DNA from 4 places in the Lysinibacillus sp. NPDC097162 genome. Region 3 is predicted to be linked to each of the others. Evidence: riboswitches for the same ligand, from Rfam matches in the RefSeq annotation. Region 3 holds a riboswitch; each other region holds the start of a gene.
What was found. Region 3 has a riboswitch for cobalamin ahead of metE (5-methyltetrahydropteroyltriglutamate--homocysteine S-methyltransferase). Riboswitches for the same ligand answer to the same signal wherever they lie in the genome.

Region 1: another riboswitch for cobalamin. It lies ahead of mmgD (citrate synthase); the one in region 3 lies ahead of metE (5-methyltetrahydropteroyltriglutamate--homocysteine S-methyltransferase).
Region 2: another riboswitch for cobalamin. It lies ahead of ACIQXW_RS23030 (FecCD family ABC transporter permease); the one in region 3 lies ahead of metE (5-methyltetrahydropteroyltriglutamate--homocysteine S-methyltransferase).
Region 4: another riboswitch for cobalamin. It lies ahead of ACIQXW_RS09635 ((2Fe-2S) ferredoxin domain-containing protein); the one in region 3 lies ahead of metE (5-methyltetrahydropteroyltriglutamate--homocysteine S-methyltransferase).

The regions. Positions count from the first base shown of each region.
Region 1 is NZ_JBIWDT010000001.1:607,017-611,170, forward strand. Features, by position in the region: gene ACIQXW_RS02910 (ABC transporter substrate-binding protein) at 208-1,329, shown strand; cobalamin riboswitch at 1,818-2,009, shown strand; gene mmgD (citrate synthase) at 2,204-3,325, shown strand; gene prpD (2-methylcitrate dehydratase) at 3,424-4,154, shown strand, end outside.
Region 2 is NZ_JBIWDT010000010.1:38,441-42,594, forward strand. Features, by position in the region: gene ACIQXW_RS23020 (hypothetical protein) at 1-39, opposite strand, end outside; gene ACIQXW_RS23025 (heme ABC transporter ATP-binding protein) at 541-1,323, opposite strand; gene ACIQXW_RS23030 (FecCD family ABC transporter permease) at 1,328-2,374, opposite strand; cobalamin riboswitch at 2,523-2,715, opposite strand; gene ACIQXW_RS23035 (YdhK family protein) at 2,893-3,474, shown strand; gene ACIQXW_RS23040 (response regulator transcription factor) at 3,512-4,154, opposite strand, start outside.
Region 3 is NZ_JBIWDT010000001.1:1,092,931-1,097,084, reverse strand. Features, by position in the region: gene ACIQXW_RS05335 (hypothetical protein) at 1-64, opposite strand, end outside; gene metE (5-methyltetrahydropteroyltriglutamate--homocysteine S-methyltransferase) at 421-2,715, opposite strand; cobalamin riboswitch at 2,900-3,078, opposite strand; gene ACIQXW_RS05325 (VOC family protein) at 3,287-3,649, shown strand; gene ACIQXW_RS05320 (C40 family peptidase) at 4,091-4,154, shown strand, end outside.
Region 4 is NZ_JBIWDT010000001.1:1,890,596-1,894,749, forward strand. Features, by position in the region: gene cobJ (precorrin-3B C(17)-methyltransferase) at 1-1,207, opposite strand, end outside; gene ACIQXW_RS09635 ((2Fe-2S) ferredoxin domain-containing protein) at 1,211-1,582, opposite strand; cobalamin riboswitch at 1,721-1,900, opposite strand; cobalamin riboswitch at 2,157-2,340, shown strand; gene ACIQXW_RS09640 (energy-coupling factor ABC transporter permease) at 2,483-3,229, shown strand; gene ACIQXW_RS09645 (energy-coupling factor ABC transporter substrate-binding protein) at 3,231-3,503, shown strand; gene cbiQ (cobalt ECF transporter T component CbiQ) at 3,507-4,154, shown strand, end outside.

The DNA.
Region 1 (4,154 bases), 490 kb from region 3:
GAGTACATGTCTTTGACACTCATCCATCACCCAAGTGGGCTTTTTCTTGTTTGCCATTAGCAATATGGACTGAATAAATATTTATGTTTTGGCATGAATATTAAAATAATTGTCGAAAAGTGTTGACTCATCGTGCTAATATCATGTAAAGTATTAATTGATATTGATAATCATTATCAATTAAATTATTTTAGGAGTGTTTAACAAATGCATTGGAAATACCCATTATCAGCTTTAGCAATTTCTGTGTTATTAGTTGGATGTAATCAGTCAGACAACGCACATAAAGCTACATCAAATGAAACAATGGAAACGACAGAAGAGACGATTATTAAGGACGAGCTAAATCGAGATGTAACAATCCCATTGAATCCTGATCGTGTTGTAGTAGGAGGTATTTTACCATATTTCTCTACTTGGTATATTGCCACTAATTCAACAAAAGAGATTGTTGGGATGCATCCAAACTCATATAATGCAGCTTCTCATTCCATCTTAAAAGATATTTCACCTGATGTATTAAAAGCAGATACCTCTTTTATTCAAAATGGGGAAGTGAATATTGAAGAATTGATGAAGGTTAATCCTGAAGTCTATTTTGAAATTGCTTCGGATGAAAAATCCATTAATAAATTAGAAGAAGCAGGGGTTCCGACAGTAGCACTGAAAGCAACAACAGATTCTGATGATCCATTAGAAATTTTGAACCGATGGTTAACATTAACTGGTGAAATTACAGGCACAACGGATCGACCTGACCAAATCATTCAAGAAGGTAAAAAGAATCAACAAGAAATAAATGAAAAACTAGCAAATGTACAAAAAGAAGATATGCCTAAAGTAATGATTCTTCAATACCATAACGATAAAGAAATATCGGTAGCAGGCTCGAATATGCATGGCAATCGATGGATTAAAGCTACGGGTGGTATCGATGTAGCAGAAAAGGATATTCAAGGCATTAAAGCAGTTAATATGGAACAAATATATAATTGGGATCCAGAAATTATCTACATTACGAACTTTACCGAAACACAGCCAATAGATTTAATCAATAACACGATTAGTGGACAAGATTGGAGTCAGATAAAAGCAGTAAAAAACAAACAAGTGTACAAAGTGCCACTTGGTATTTATCGCTGGTATCCACCGAATGGAGATGCACCCCTTATGTTAAAATGGATGGCGCAGCACAACCATCCAGAAATATTTGACTATAATATGACCGAAGAAATTCAAAATTACTACGCTAAATTCTACAATTATGAAGTAACAGAAGACCAAGTAAAAGACATTTTAAATCCATCTTCTGAAGCGGCAAAATATTAAGAGAATAGCAACTAAAAGTGTGTTACTTGCTTTAAGTGCACAATCTGTTCCACAATCGACTAGACTTCTAACAAAGACGATAAGAAGCCATCTGATGTTAATTTTTAATTAATGTCAGATGGCTTTTTCGGTTTAAAGGTTAGGTGATATTAAATAGAAGGAAAAACGGCTAAGGACATCTATAGCTGTATGATTATTTGTTTAAAGAAAAAAGAAAAATTCATATAGAAGGCTGTAGACAAGATTGTATGAGAGGCATTTTTAAGAAGAGATATCGGGAAAAAAACAATGGGTGCTAGAATAATGGGCATCTATGAAGATAATAGAATCAGTAAAGGTGTTTTTAAAACTTTTTTATACGGAATAGTGCTGAAAAAAGAAAAATAGTTCATTAATGATGGAAAATAGCTTTCCATTATTTGTTTTTTCTGAATTTTAGCTATATTGATTGTTTATAAGTCTCTATGTTAAGGTTGAAAGACAAATTGAATATGCTAAATTTTGGTGGTTTAAATGAATTTTTTCATTTGATTAAAAGGGAAGTTGGTGAGATTCCAACACTGTCCCGCAACTGTATTTAGGAGTTACATAACAATACCACTGTTTTGATTGTCAAAATGGGAAGGGGTTATTTAACGTTGATCATAAGTCAGGAGACCTGCCACTGAATAACGCATCAATTTACCTACGAGGATAGGGAGGTGTTAGCTACTGCATGATTTTTGTGAATTCAACTGTAAATTCACAGTTTTTTTGGGCTGTCATGCTTTTGTCGGTTAACAACTTCTAAAGGGGTAGAAGTTGTTTTTTTGTTGTTCTTTTGTGCACGAATGGTAACGCTTACAAGAATAATTAAACAAAGGGGCTGTCATTGATGGAGTTAACGTATTCACCAGGTCTTGATGGAATTATTGCTGCTGAAACAAAGCTATCATTTTTAGACACTATCGGGAGTCAAATTGTAATACGAGGCTATGACTTAATTGCGTTATCACAAAGGTATTCGTATTTAGACATTGTCCATTTATTGTTGCATGGAGAAATACCAACTACCGGGCAACAGGCTGATTTGCAGGATAGGTTGAAATCCTACTATCAGGTACCACAAGATATCTTTCAAATTTTTAAACTCTTGCCTAATGGAACACATGCAATGGATGGGTTAAGAACTGGAATCTCTGTTCTAGCAGGCTATGATCAGCACATCAATGATCGTTCGACTGAAATGAATTTGACGCGGGCTTATAGACTTTTAGGCGGTATGCCTAACATCGTCGCGAATAGCTATCGCGTCTTAAACGGCCAAGATGTGGTCAAGCCAGATAGCGAACTTTCTTATAGTGCCAATTTTTATTACATGATTACTGGCAGAAAACCAACGGCGTTAGAAGAGGAGATTTTTGATCAGTCGCTCGTGTTATATAGCGAACATGAGATGCCGAATTCAACGTTTACGGCTCGTGTTATCGCCTCTACGCAATCAGATTTGTATGGTGCCTTAACGGGAGCTGTCGCTTCATTGAAAGGGAATTTGCATGGTGGGGCAAATGAAGCAGTGATGTATATGCTGCTTGAAGCTAAAACAGTAGAAGGCTTTGAAAACTTACTAAAAAGTAAACTACAAAATAAAGAAAAAATTATGGGCTTTGGTCACCGTGTCTATATGAAAAAGATGGACCCAAGAGCACAAATAATGAAAGAGGCTTTGTATAAATTATGTTTGGAGCAAGGTGATGACCGTTTATATCACATGTGTGAAGCTGGCGAAAAAGTGATGGTACAGGAAAAAGGATTATATCCAAATTTAGATTATTATGCAGCACCAGTATACTACATGCTAGGCTTGCCTATTGAAATCTATACACCTATCTTTTTCGGTTCACGAACGATTGGCCTGTGTGCTCATGTGATTGAACAGCATGATAATAATCGATTATTTAGACCTCGTGTTCATTATATTGGCGAGCGTCATAACCTTGAAGAATTGTCGGTATAGTCAAGTATTAACAACTCGCCATAGAACTGATGGGTATTCTGACCAATGCCCATCAGTATACTAGTATATCAAATTCATGACTTGAAAGGAAGATATAGATGATTAAAACAAATGACATATCTAAGACAGATCAATTACTTACGGATATTGCTGATTATGTATTAAATACTACGATTACAAGTGAAGAAGCTTATGAAACGGCTCGCTATGTTTTATTAGATACTTTAGGTTGCGGCATTTTGGCCTTACAGTACCCAGAATGTACAAAACTCCTTGGACCAGTAGTTGCTGGCACTGTCGTTCCAAATGGTACACGTGTTCCAGGAACTTCTTATGTTCTCGATCCCGTAAGAGGGGCCTTCAATATAGGATGTATGATTCGCTGGTTAGATTACAATGACACATGGCTTGCTGCAGAATGGGGACATCCTTCTGATAATTTAGGTGGCATATTAGCAGTGGCAGATTATTTGAGTCGTACACGAATTGCCGAAGGGAAAGAGCCACTTAAAATCAAAGAAGTATTAGAAATGATGATAAAAGCCCATGAAATTCAAGGGATACTCGCATTGGAGAATAGTCTGAATCGTGTTGGATTGGATCATGTTTTATTTGTCAAAATTGCATCGACAGCGGTAGTTACCAAAGCATTAGGAGGAACTCGTGAAGAAATGATTAATGCTTTATCAAATGCTTGGATTGATAATTCAAGCTTACGAACATACCGCCATGCACCGAATACAGGCTCTAGAAAATCATGGGCAGCGGGAGATGCAACAAGTAGGGCAGTCCAACTAGCGATGATGGCTGTGAAAGGGGAAATGGGGTA
Region 2 (4,154 bases), on a different contig from region 3:
CTGTGTGTGATCTAATTGTGCAAATTTAATCTCTTCCATATTCGTCACGCATCCTTTCAAAAGTAACGTTCCCCGAATATCTCACAACTATACAAAAATTAAACCGCAAAAATCTTCTGAATTGTTTTGGTGACTTTGTTTTGGTGACCGGCATTAGCATAGACCCTAACAAAAGCATCAGACTTCCTATATCATAAAAATCCACTTCGCTTTCCGCGGGCACATTGTAAGCCGCAACCGTCGCTGCGCGCCGCTTGTTGCGTCTTACGTTACGTGCGTTCCCGCAGGAGTCTGCGTGGATTTTTACTTGGTTAACCATAAAATTCAATACTTACACAGTAAATTATTTGTGTGACTGGTGCTCCGCATATACACCTAACAAAAGCTTCAGACTTCCTATATCGCAAAAATCCACTTCGCTTTCCGGCGGGCACATTGTAAGCCGCAGGAGTGTGCGTGGATTTTTACTTGGTTATTTATAAATACCCTACTTGCAATGCTTTATGCAAATTGTATCAGAATTGTTTGAGTGACTGGCACTTATGTAGTTTTTGTGAATTGCTCGGATACATATGTTAAATACGGTTTGCCTGTCAGCGGATGTGTTTGAATATCGGCGTATACTCCAAAAACATCACGAAGCAGTTTAGGCGTTAACACTTCTTCTGGTGTGCCGTAATGAACAATACTACCTTGTTGTAAAACATAAATTTGATCACAGTACATAGCAGCCATATTCAAATCATGTAAGGCTGCGACAACAGTCAAATGCAATGTTTGAATTAAGTCCATTAATTGTAATTGATGCTGAATGTCTAAATGATTAGTAGGCTCATCTAAAATAAGCACTTGCGCCTGTTGTGCTAGTGCACGTGCAACCATCACTCTCTTTTTTTCTCCTCCAGAAAGGGAACTAAAGCTGCGTGTTTCTAAATGGGCAATACCCGTTTGAGACAATGCCTCTTTCACTATTTTAAAGTCTTCCTTATCGTCCATTTCAAAAAGCTTCTTATGTGGCGTTCTTCCCATGCTCACTAAATCTTTCACTTTAAAATCGAATAAAACAGGTGTCTCCTGACTAACAACGGCTAATTTTTTTGCAATCGCTCTACTTGATTGCTGAAAAATATCTTCCTCATTCAATAATACTGTTCCACTTTCTGGCTTTAATAACCGATACATATTTTTCAATAGTGTCGACTTTCCACTACCATTAGGACCAATTAAACCGACAAATTGGTTTTCCTTTATTTGAATGCTTACTTCTTTTAATATGCGCTGATCATGAATGGAGAATGATACATGCTTCGCCTCTAATGTCATACCTTTAATCTCCTTCACCAAATGAATAATTGTTACGGCGTAGTAGCCAAATGAAAAATGGACCGCCACAAAAGGCTGTAATGATTCCAATTGGCATTTCTTCTGGAGCTATTATCACGCGGGCAATCGCATCTGCCCAAACTAAGAAAATTCCTCCTAATAATGCGCTAATAGGGATAACATATTTATAATTAGACCCCACTATTAATCGCACGATATGTGGAATTATTAAACCAACAAACCCAATGGAGCCACTTACTGCAACGAGCACACCTGTTAGTAATGATACAAGTAGTATCAATTGAATTCGAAATTGTTGAAGATTAACACCTAATGTGACCGCCGCTTCTTCCCCAAGTAGTAATAAATTTAAATTTCGATAATATAGCCATAACAAACTAAAAACGATGAAAAAGATAATAGCTGGAATGAATAAATTACTCCATTTTGCGCCCGCAAGACTTCCAAGCATCCAATACATAACGGCTTTTATTCCGCCCTCTTCCTTAGACATCATTAACATAAAATTTGAAGTAGCAGATAATATAAACGATACAGCCATTCCTGCTAGCAGCAAACGGAAAATAGAAATACGTCCCCCTACACGTGACAAGAAAAATACCAACACAATTGCTATAAAGGAGCCTAGAAAAGCAGCTACTGAAAGGGCGTACATACCTAAAAATGAAAAAGCGCCTAAAATGATGACAGCCGTGGCACCAACTGTCGCACCTGAAGAAATACCTAAAATATATGGATCTGCAATAGAATTACGGACAAGTGCTTGCACAGCTGCTCCAGCAATAGCTAATCCTGCTCCAACAATGGCTGCAAGCATGACACGTGGGACACGTATTTGCCATATAATAATTTCTTGTGAGCGGCTCCAATCAGGCTCTATCGTATTTGAGAAAATAGGAATTTTCGAGAAAATAACCTTCCATACATGTAGCGGTGTAATTGACACTGAGCCAATCATAATAGCAACCGTCATTGAAGCAATCAGTACTAAAAGAAGGGTCAATGAAAATAGCATAAATTTTTTATTCATTTGCTTATTAACTCCTTATCAATCTTGATAAATACGAAGCAATAAAAAAGGGTATTCTACGCACGAATGCATAGAAATACCCTAGGTTAAACAAAGTTGGAGAAGTATCCATCAATTGTCCGTAATTGCTTGCATCCTCGTGGGCATTACAGGTATGAACTAATTGGCAGGTCTCCTGGCTTCGATTCAACGTTACTATGATTGCCTTCCCATTCTAAAAACAGTGGCTACTACATCATAGAACTCCTCGTTACAGTTGCGGGACAGCGTCGGACTTACACCGACTTCCCTTTTAAGTGGCACTTGTTAACAAGCGTCACACCATTAGTTTCTGAAATTTTAAAATTATGACGATTCTATCATACATAATTATCGTAGTCTATAGCTTCTTTCATCTAGGAATCAATCTTTCCTCTTTTCAACTTCATACAAATGGATTTTGCACAAAACCTAATCCATAATTTCTGCACATTTACTTGTTACATTAAAGACAAATAAATAGTAAGGAGGAAATTCATATGGTATTAAAAAGAAATTTTTTCCTAGGCTTTATAGCAGCAATGGCTTTACTAATATTATCAGCTTGCTCTGACGATGCAGCGAAGACGGACTCTGCTAATGGTGACGCAATGGACCATAGTGCAGAAACAGGCCATGGAGAAGAGATGAATCATTCAAGCTCGGGTGAAGTTCCATCCACTTTAAAAACTGCTAAAAACCCTAAATTCCCTGTAGGCAGTACTGCTATTATTAAGGAAGGACATATGTCTGGGATGGCAGGCGCCGAAGCAACGATTGTTGGGGCATATGATACAACTGCCTATATTATCTCCTATGAACCGACTACTGGTGGAAAGAAAATAGAAAATCATAAATGGGTAATACATGAGGAATTAATAGATCCAGGTGTTGCCCCATTGTCTCCAGGCACTGAAGTCAAAACAGATGCTGCACATATGAAAGGCATGGAAAATGCTACTGTTCGCATTGATGACGCAGTACAAACGACCGTTTATATGATTGATTTTCCATTAACAACTACTGGTGAAGAAATGAAAAATCATAAATGGGTTACAGATAGTGAACTAACGTCAAAATAAAAACGAAACACCCTCTGTCATCAGAGGGTGTTTGTAATTACTTTTTGTCAGCAAGCTTATGCCATTTATAGCCGATTCCCCACACTGTCTGTAAGTAATCATCCACAGGAAAGCCACTTTTCCTTAGTTTTTCCCGTAAATTGCGGACATGCGAATCAATTGTTCGGTCTTCAATAGTACCGTTATATCCCCAAACTGTATTAATTAAATGCTCTCTTGAGAAAACTTTATTTTGATATTCAAGAAACAGCGCTAACATCGAAAATTCTTTCGGCGTTAAAAGAATAGCTTCTTGTTGAAAAGACAATTCAATAGATTCTTTATTTAATCGTAGCCCTTCAAAAAAAATGAAAGTTTCTTCAGTTTTTGTTCTTCTTAATACAGCATGTATGCGTGCTACTAACTCTTCCTCGTCAAAAGGCTTTAAAATGTAGTCGTCTGCTCCCAAATTTAAGCCTTTTATAATATCAGCCTGTTCCGCTTTTGCTGTTAGCATAATGACAGGTACATCCCAAAACTTCCTTATTTCCTGACAAGCTTGCCAACCATCCATATCTGGCATCATAATATCTAACAGCACTAAATCTACATGATTTTCTTCTAAATAGTCTAAAGCATCTCTAACCGATGACATCGCTATGCAATGAAAAGAAGGCTCTAAATAAAGCGTTAGTAACTCC
Region 3 (4,154 bases):
TGTTTTTTTCATGATACTTTGCCACAGCTACCTTACCTTTAGTATCCAATTGATATTTCCCCACTTTGTTCACCTACTTTTCTTATCATTAAAGAAGAATCTATTCACCAAATATAATATACCTTATTTTACTGAAGTAAACCTTATTAGTGTACTACAAACCTTGCATATATCCGTAAAAACATTCAAAACTTCGTAAAGTGATTTATTGCCGAATGGTCATTTATAATCCTTATCTTTACAACATTGATTTTGCTGATTCATTTTAAAATTTTCAGTTAACATACTAAGATTACTTTTAATTAATTTTCTAAACAAGACCGTCCTGTCCTATATACAGACAAAACCCCCTGAGCATTTTCGTCTCTCAGGGGATTTAGTAACTCAACGTTTTCTATTCCTATATTTTTTTATTTACAATCAATAGGTGGATTGCTGTACTTGTTGACGTAATGTTTTGGCAGCAGCAACCATATGAGCGAGCGCTGCAACTGTTTCAGGTTCTTTTCTCGTTTTCAAACCACAATCTGGATTGATCCAAAATTGATTTGTCGATAATACTTGTAGGCTATCCTGCATGATACTTAACATTTCTTGTTCGCTCGGCACACGAGGACTATGAATATCATAAACACCTAATCCAATCCCTTTTTTATATGGGTTTATTTGCAGTGATGCAATTAGCTCTCCATGACTGCGTGACGTCTCTATAGATATAACGTCGGCATCCAATGCACTAATTGGTTCAATAAAATCATTGAACTCACAGTAACACATATGTGTATGAATTTGTGTTTCATCCTTTACACTAGCCGTAGCGAGCTTAAAAGCATTCACTGTCCAATCTAAATATGCGCCCCAATGTTCTTTGCGTAAAGGCAAGCCTTCACGCAATGCAGGTTCATCGACTTGAATAATAGAAATGCCAGCCGCTTCTAATGCTTCAACCTCTTTCCTTAGTGCAAGTGCAATTTGATAGGTCACATCTTTTCGAGCGATATCGTCACGTACAAATGACCAGTTCAAAATCGTAACAGGACCTGTTAACATCCCTTTCACATATCGATTTGTTAAACTTTGTGCATAGACAGTTTCTTTCACTGTCATCGGCGCTTCCCATGCAACATCACCGTAAATAATCGGTGGTTTTACACAACGAGAGCCGTACGAAACGACCCAAGCTTTTTCTGTAAAAGCGAAGCCTGTTAGCTTTTCACCAAAGTATTCCACCATATCCGTACGCTCGAATTCACCATGCACGAGTACATCAATATCTAAATCTTCTTGAATGGCAATCCATCGTTTCGTTTCTTGTGCGACAAAGTCAGCATATGCTTCATCTGAAAGCTGTTTTTTACGCCATGCATTACGTGTGCGCTTCACTTCATCAGATTGAGGGAAGCTACCAATCGTAGTCGTTGGAAATAGTGGTAGCTGCAGTGAACGTTGTTGTATAATCTGACGCGCATTAAAATCATTTTGACGTTCAAAATCCTCTGTCGACACCGTTTGTACTTCTTGTTGAACAGCCTGATTATTTCGTACGGGGTGTTTTTTTAATGCTTCAATTGCCTTCATGCTCTCAGAGATAGTATGATTGGACGTATGATTTTTTTCTTTTAAATACTTAGCCACCTCTGATATTTCTGCTAATTTTTCATCAGCAAATGCAAGCGCATTTTTTAAGACAGGCTCTAATTTTGTTTCAAGTGCGGTCGAAATCGGCACATGCTGTAAGCTACATGACGATTGAACCCACAGCTCTTGTGCACTAGTCAGCTGTTTAATTGCCCTAACTGTTGTACTTACCTCTGCTAAATTTGCCCTCCAAATATCTCGTCCATTAACAATTCCTATCGCCAATACTTTATCATGTGGAAAGCCAAATTGACGTAGCGCCTCCATATTTTTCGTATAGCCATGAACAAAATCTAAGCCAAATCCTTGTACAGGGAGTTCAATTAGTGTGTTATAAGCTGATAACGATTCAAAATAGGTTTGTAACATAATATTAGCCTCTGGTACAGCGGCTGCTAATTGTGTATATATTTCTTGCACAAGTTTTACCTCTGCCTCATCTAATGATGTGACTAATGCAGGCTCCTCTAATTGAATCCAGTCAGCACCCGCTGTTACTAGCTCTTGAATAATCTGCGCATACAGTGGTAGTAGTGCTAAAATAAACGCAACTTGTGTTACTTTATCGTAACCTTTTGTTAGCTTGCAAAATGTATATGGCCCGATTAGCGTTGGCTTTGCAGTAATGCCATATACTTCTTTAACCTCAAGGAAATCTGCAAGTATTTTATTGTCTGTTAGTTGCAGAGCTTGACCTTCATATTCAGGGACAATGTAATGATAATTTGTATTAAACCATTTTGTCATTTCACTCGCAACAGCTTCTTTATTTCCACGTGCTACCGCGAAATACGTTTGTAAGTCAATCTTTCCACCTTGCCAGCCGAAGCGCTTTGGCACTAAGCCAAACATCATCGCTGTATCAAGCATTCTGTCATATAGTGTGAAATCCCCAACTGTGACAATATCTATACCGCTACGAAGCTGCTTGTCGATACGTGCAAGACGAATTTCTTTAATTTTTTGTAAGAAATCTTCTTCTGTAAGATCATTTCTCCAAAATGCCTCTAATGCCTTTTTCCATTCACGGTCTTCCCCTATGTATGGGTAGCCTATTACAGTCGTTGTATACGTCATATTCCTTCTCTCCTCTGGTTTAAAATAAAAAAACCATCTTCCTTTTTAGGAAAATGGTAGTTATTGTCTATCTAAATTAGCTATGACGAGGCGATACGATAATATATTAATTATCGTATATATTCGTTAGTCGCACAGTGCCGATTCGGTCACATCTCACCACCTATTTCCACGTAGGTTATTTGGTGTGTACTAGACATTGGCAGGTCTCCTGGCTTCTCATCAACACGCCTCACAGCCTTCCCAGTTCCCCAGTGGCATATGTGATTTGCTCCGATTTACAGTTGCGGGACAGCGTCGGATTTACACCGACTTCCCTTTTAAGCCAAACTTTCATTTGGCACCAACTCTTACACAATATTCAATTATGTTTCCTACTATAACATATATTTTTCTGAAAAGTATAACTTTTGTGAAGATATAGTAGTTTTTCTGTACAAAGTTACACTTTGAGTAATTTTTAAAGACTAATTGACAACATAATAATAAAACAATCTACTAATCAGAAAAGGTATTTTAAGTAATTTGTAGAAATATATAGTTATATGAAGAATGAGTGAGGAGGATTACTATGATTATCGGATTACATCACGTACAATTAACGATTCCAAAAGGTACCGAGGAGCAAGGGAAAGTTTTTTATTGCCATGTGTTAGGGCTCAAAGAAATAGAGAAACCACAATCTCTTAAAGGGCGTGGTGGATTTTGGCTACAAGTTGGTCATCACGAAGTACATGTTGGCACAGAAGACGGCTTTGATCGACTAACAACGAAAGCGCATATTGCCTATCAAGTAGAGGATGTAGCATATTGGAAAAAAGTATTAACAGAGCATCATATCGAAATCCTTGATTCTGTTCCAATTCCTAATTTTGAGCGCTTTGAATTTAGAGACCCTTTTGGTAATCGAGTAGAAATTATTCAGCCGATTTAAATTTTTAAAAAGCAGCCTTCAATGGCAGCTTTTTTATTTACAGTTTAAAGTGTTGAACCTCTTTGTTTAAATTCTCTGCCATCGAAAAAAATTCCTATACCTACGTGCTTTTATAAGTACTCTTCGACTCATAAAGTTATTTTTATATCATTCCTTACCCTTATTTTATTTCTCTATTAGCACATTGCCTAGCATTGTTTCTAGGAGTAACAATGCATAGTTACTAGCGTTTTTTGTATGCACTATTTATCAAACTGAAACATTTGTAATGAAACTGTAAATTCAAGCGATAAAGCCTTATATATCAAGGTTTTTACATAAAGTGCGGCTTCCTGTGGAAACATTTACCTCACAGAACCCCTACTTTTTCATGCTACGATTATTGCAACAGCAAGCAAACAGATATGAATTTACTGCTCGCTTACAGGAGGTAAAAACAGCATGAAAAAACAATTTTTAAAAACTACACTAGCATTATCGATTGGATTTAGCTCATTCGGAATCG
Region 4 (4,154 bases), 800 kb from region 3:
CTCTTAACTTTTCAGTAATAATTTCTGGCTCTGTCGTTGGAATTTTTAAATGAATTTGATGGTCAGGTGTATATTCCATCGTGCCTTCATCTCCCACAACTTCAGCTAACGTCATCATTTGCTGTGGAGTGAAAAATTTATTTGCTACCCCAGGACTAACAGCAAGTTCAAAAATCGACTCCATTTTTTGCTGAACTAACTTCGTTGTAGCCTTTGTGACAGTTGTTCCTTTCACCATGGCTAGTGCAGTTGCTGCCATTTCTAGAGATGATTTTTCTTGTACCGATACAGGCGCAGGTGCTATCGCAATACTACTTTTCAGACGTCCTGCATTTGGATCTGCAGCAAAGTCATGACTTGCAGTACCTGTTTCTTGGTTCATTGCCCACGGCTCATTTTCTTCTCTTAAACGCTGGTGTGGACGTAAAGGCTGTTTTTCTTCTCCAAGTGTATATTTGCGCTGATAGCCACGCGGTGTAATCATTTTATTGTCATAAAAAAATGTCGATGAATTTCCAATAATAACTGTAGTTAACATGCCGATATCATGCTCGAGCATCTCTGCTAAAGTCGTCATCGTTATTTCCTGACGATCACGGTAGGCACTTTTCACAAGTCCTACAGGTGTATCCGGTGATCGATATTCTAGTAAAATCCGTTGGGCTTCTACAATTTGACGTGTACGGCGACCACTTTTTGGGTTATATAACGCAATGACAAAATCGGCCATCGCCGCAGCTTCCACACGCTTTGCAATTAAATTCCAAGGTGTTAAATGATCGCTTAAACTAATCGTGCAAGAATCATGCATAATCGGTGCGCCTAGCAAACTTGCACACGAATTAATAGCAGAAATTCCTGGCACAATTTCGACTTCAACACCTGTTGCTTCCGTCCACCCAAGCTCAATTAGTACTTCATATACAAGTCCAGCCATCCCATATACGCCTGAGTCACCACTCGAAATAACAGAAACGATATTTCCAGCCTCCGCTTGACGTACCGCTTCTTGTGCTCGTGACACTTCTTCTGTCATACCAGTACTAACAATCGACTTCGCACTTACTAAATCTTGAATGAGCTCAACATACGTTTTATAACCGATAATAAATTCACTTTGTTGTAATGCCTCTACAGCACGTGTCGTAATATGCTTGAAATCTCCAGGTCCAAAGCCTACAACAAAAATCTTTCCTTTTTGCGCCATTTTTTACCCCTCTTTCACCTTGTCGATGCCTTTAATGGCTGTTGTTTGTGGGGTACGTTGCAACGTACCTTCTGTCAGTGTAAAAACATGCTCGCTGTGTAAAGAATCATGGTTTAAATCTTGTACAAGTGTTCTACCATGCTCAACTGTTGGTACACGATACCAATTTCCCTGTGGGTACGCGATCACAACACAAGCATCTTTACATCTGCCATTACAACGCGTTCTTGTCGTATGTATTTCCTTATCGAGTGCTAATTTCTCTATTTCGTCTCGTATTGCGAGCGTAATTTCCTCAGCTTCTTTTTTCATGCAACTACTACCATTACAAATAAAAAGATGGGTTTTCATGCCCTCTAAATTCCAAGTTGTCATTGCTTTTCTCCCCTCATTCTACTTTTAGGAAAAAGAAAAAACCTTTACTCGATATCGAAGAGTAAAGGTTTTATAGAAGCCAAAATAAAAACGAATATACACGTATCCGCTCTCGCTTCACTTCTCCCTCCGAAAAGTTTGCATATCATCAACTAAGCAGGTTTCCTGACTTAAGCTTCCTCTTACTTTCGCGCCTTCCCAAGTTTTCAGTGGCATTGCGATTTCATCAGCTATTACAGTAGCGGGGGCTGTATCGGATTTACACCGATTTCCCTATTATCTCGAAGTATATCGAGCACTTAATGATGGATTTATATTTAAATTTTGAAATGAAATGTTAATAAAACGAATATAAAACTGTTTCTATCATAGCCTATCATTTTTATACTTTTCAACATTTCTTTTTTATTTATTAGATTTTTATTAAAATTTCAACAAATATTTCATTAAAATTGATAGATTTTCTCTGACATTTATCTGAATTTTCTAGATTGTTATTTTATAAAAAATTTTTTACAAAAAAAAAGGATAGCTTATGATTGGAAAAACATGTTACACTTCATCGTGAAAACTCACAACTTCATCTTTTTTCGGTGCGAAGTGTATACATTTCGCTTAAAAGGGAAGCCGGTTCAAGTCCGGCGCGGTCCCGCCACTGTACTAGGGAATTTTATAGAAAATGTCACTGTCCATAGGACGGGAAGGCCTATAAAATGTTGAACTAAAGCCAGGAGACCTGCCGAGAAAATCGTGATCGTTTCAACCTACGAGGATAGGTGTGCGGCTTGGCAAATGACAGTTCTATTTGCTTTTTCAGCTATGCACTTTTTCCGAAACGGAGAAGTGCTTTTTTTTATTGCGCACGCTACATTCGAAAATTACTGTTGAGGAGGAAAGGTTTTGAAATTTTCTTTTTGGAAACTTAGTTATTTCTTAGTGGCTCTTTTACTAGTACCAAAACGAGCGTTTGCCATGCATATCATGGAAGGATTTTTGCCGATTGAATGGGCGATTTTTTGGTGGGTTATTTCGATTCCATTTATTATTTTAGGATTACGTTCTATTCGTAAAACAATTGACGAAAATCCTGAAACGAAAATGATATTAGGCTTATCAGGTGCATTCGCATTCGTCTTATCGGCACTGAAAATTCCATCAGTAACAGGAAGTTGCTCACATCCTACTGGTGTTGGCCTTGGTACAGTTCTTTTCGGACCATTAGCCATGAGTGTGATTGGAACAATCGTTTTATTATTCCAATCATTACTTTTAGCACATGGTGGTATTACCACTTTAGGTGCAAATGCTTTCTCTATGGCGATTGTAGGACCAATTATTGCGTATTATGTCTTTAAAGGTTCTCAAAAAATCGGTCTATCATTCTCTATTGCTGTCTTTTTTGCAGCGATGCTTGGGGACTTAGGTACATATGTTGTCACTTCAGTTCAATTAGCATTGGCTTTCCCTTCTGAAGTAGGAGGCTTTATGGCTTCATTCACAAAATTTGCAGGTATTTTTGCTTTAACACAAATCCCTCTAGCAATTAGTGAAGGAATTTTAACAGTTATCGTTATGAATTTCTTAAAAAAATACAATGTGAGCGAATTAAAGGCACTACGTGTTTTCTCAGCAAAGGAGGCACATTAGGATGAAGAAAAATTTACTGCTACTAGCTGTCGTTGTACTTTTAGCAATCATCCCTCTTTTCGTACAAAAAGGTGCAGAATTCGGTGGTGCAGACGGAGAAGCTGAAGCTGCAATCGGTGAAATTAATGCAGAATATGAACCATGGTTTGAAAGCTTATGGGAGCCACCAAGTGGTGAAATTGAAAGCTTATTATTCGTATTACAGGCTGCGATTGGTGCTGGCTTTATTGGCTATTTCGTAGGCTATATGCGCGGCAAGCATAAGGAAGGTTAAACGATGTTACTCATTGATAAGTATGCTTATATGAATAAACTAGCGTCCGTTCATCCGTTAGAAAAAATGACGTTTTCCTTGGGGTTACTGCTATTGTCGCTTATCGTGAGAGATGAACTTATTTCACTCATTACATTTATTGTAATGAGTGCTTTTATCATTTTAGGCGCAAAAATCCCTTTCCAATACTATGCGAAATTACTGCTGTTACCAGGATTTTTTCTGCTATCCAGTTTACTATCTATTTTGATTTCAATTGCACCAAATTCAAGTAACCTCCCAGCACATTTCTGGGCATTTTCTCTTAGTAATTGGACTTTTTTCATCGGAAATGAAAGCTTGATCACAGCACAGCAGCTATTGTTCTCTGTATTAGGCAGTATTAGCTGTTTATACTTTTTAATTTTAACGACATCGGTCCAATCTATTTGTCACGTCTTACGTCAATGGCGTCTTCCTGCTTTATTTGTAGAATTAGTAGAGCTAACGTATCGATTTATTTTCATCTTTTTAAATAGCATGCAAAAAATTCATCTTGCTCAACAATCACGCCTTGGCTATCAATCACCTATGCAATGGCTACGGTCGATTTCCATGCTTATTGCAGCATTGTTTGCGGAAATGTTTCAACGTAGTCGTGAACTAAATAAT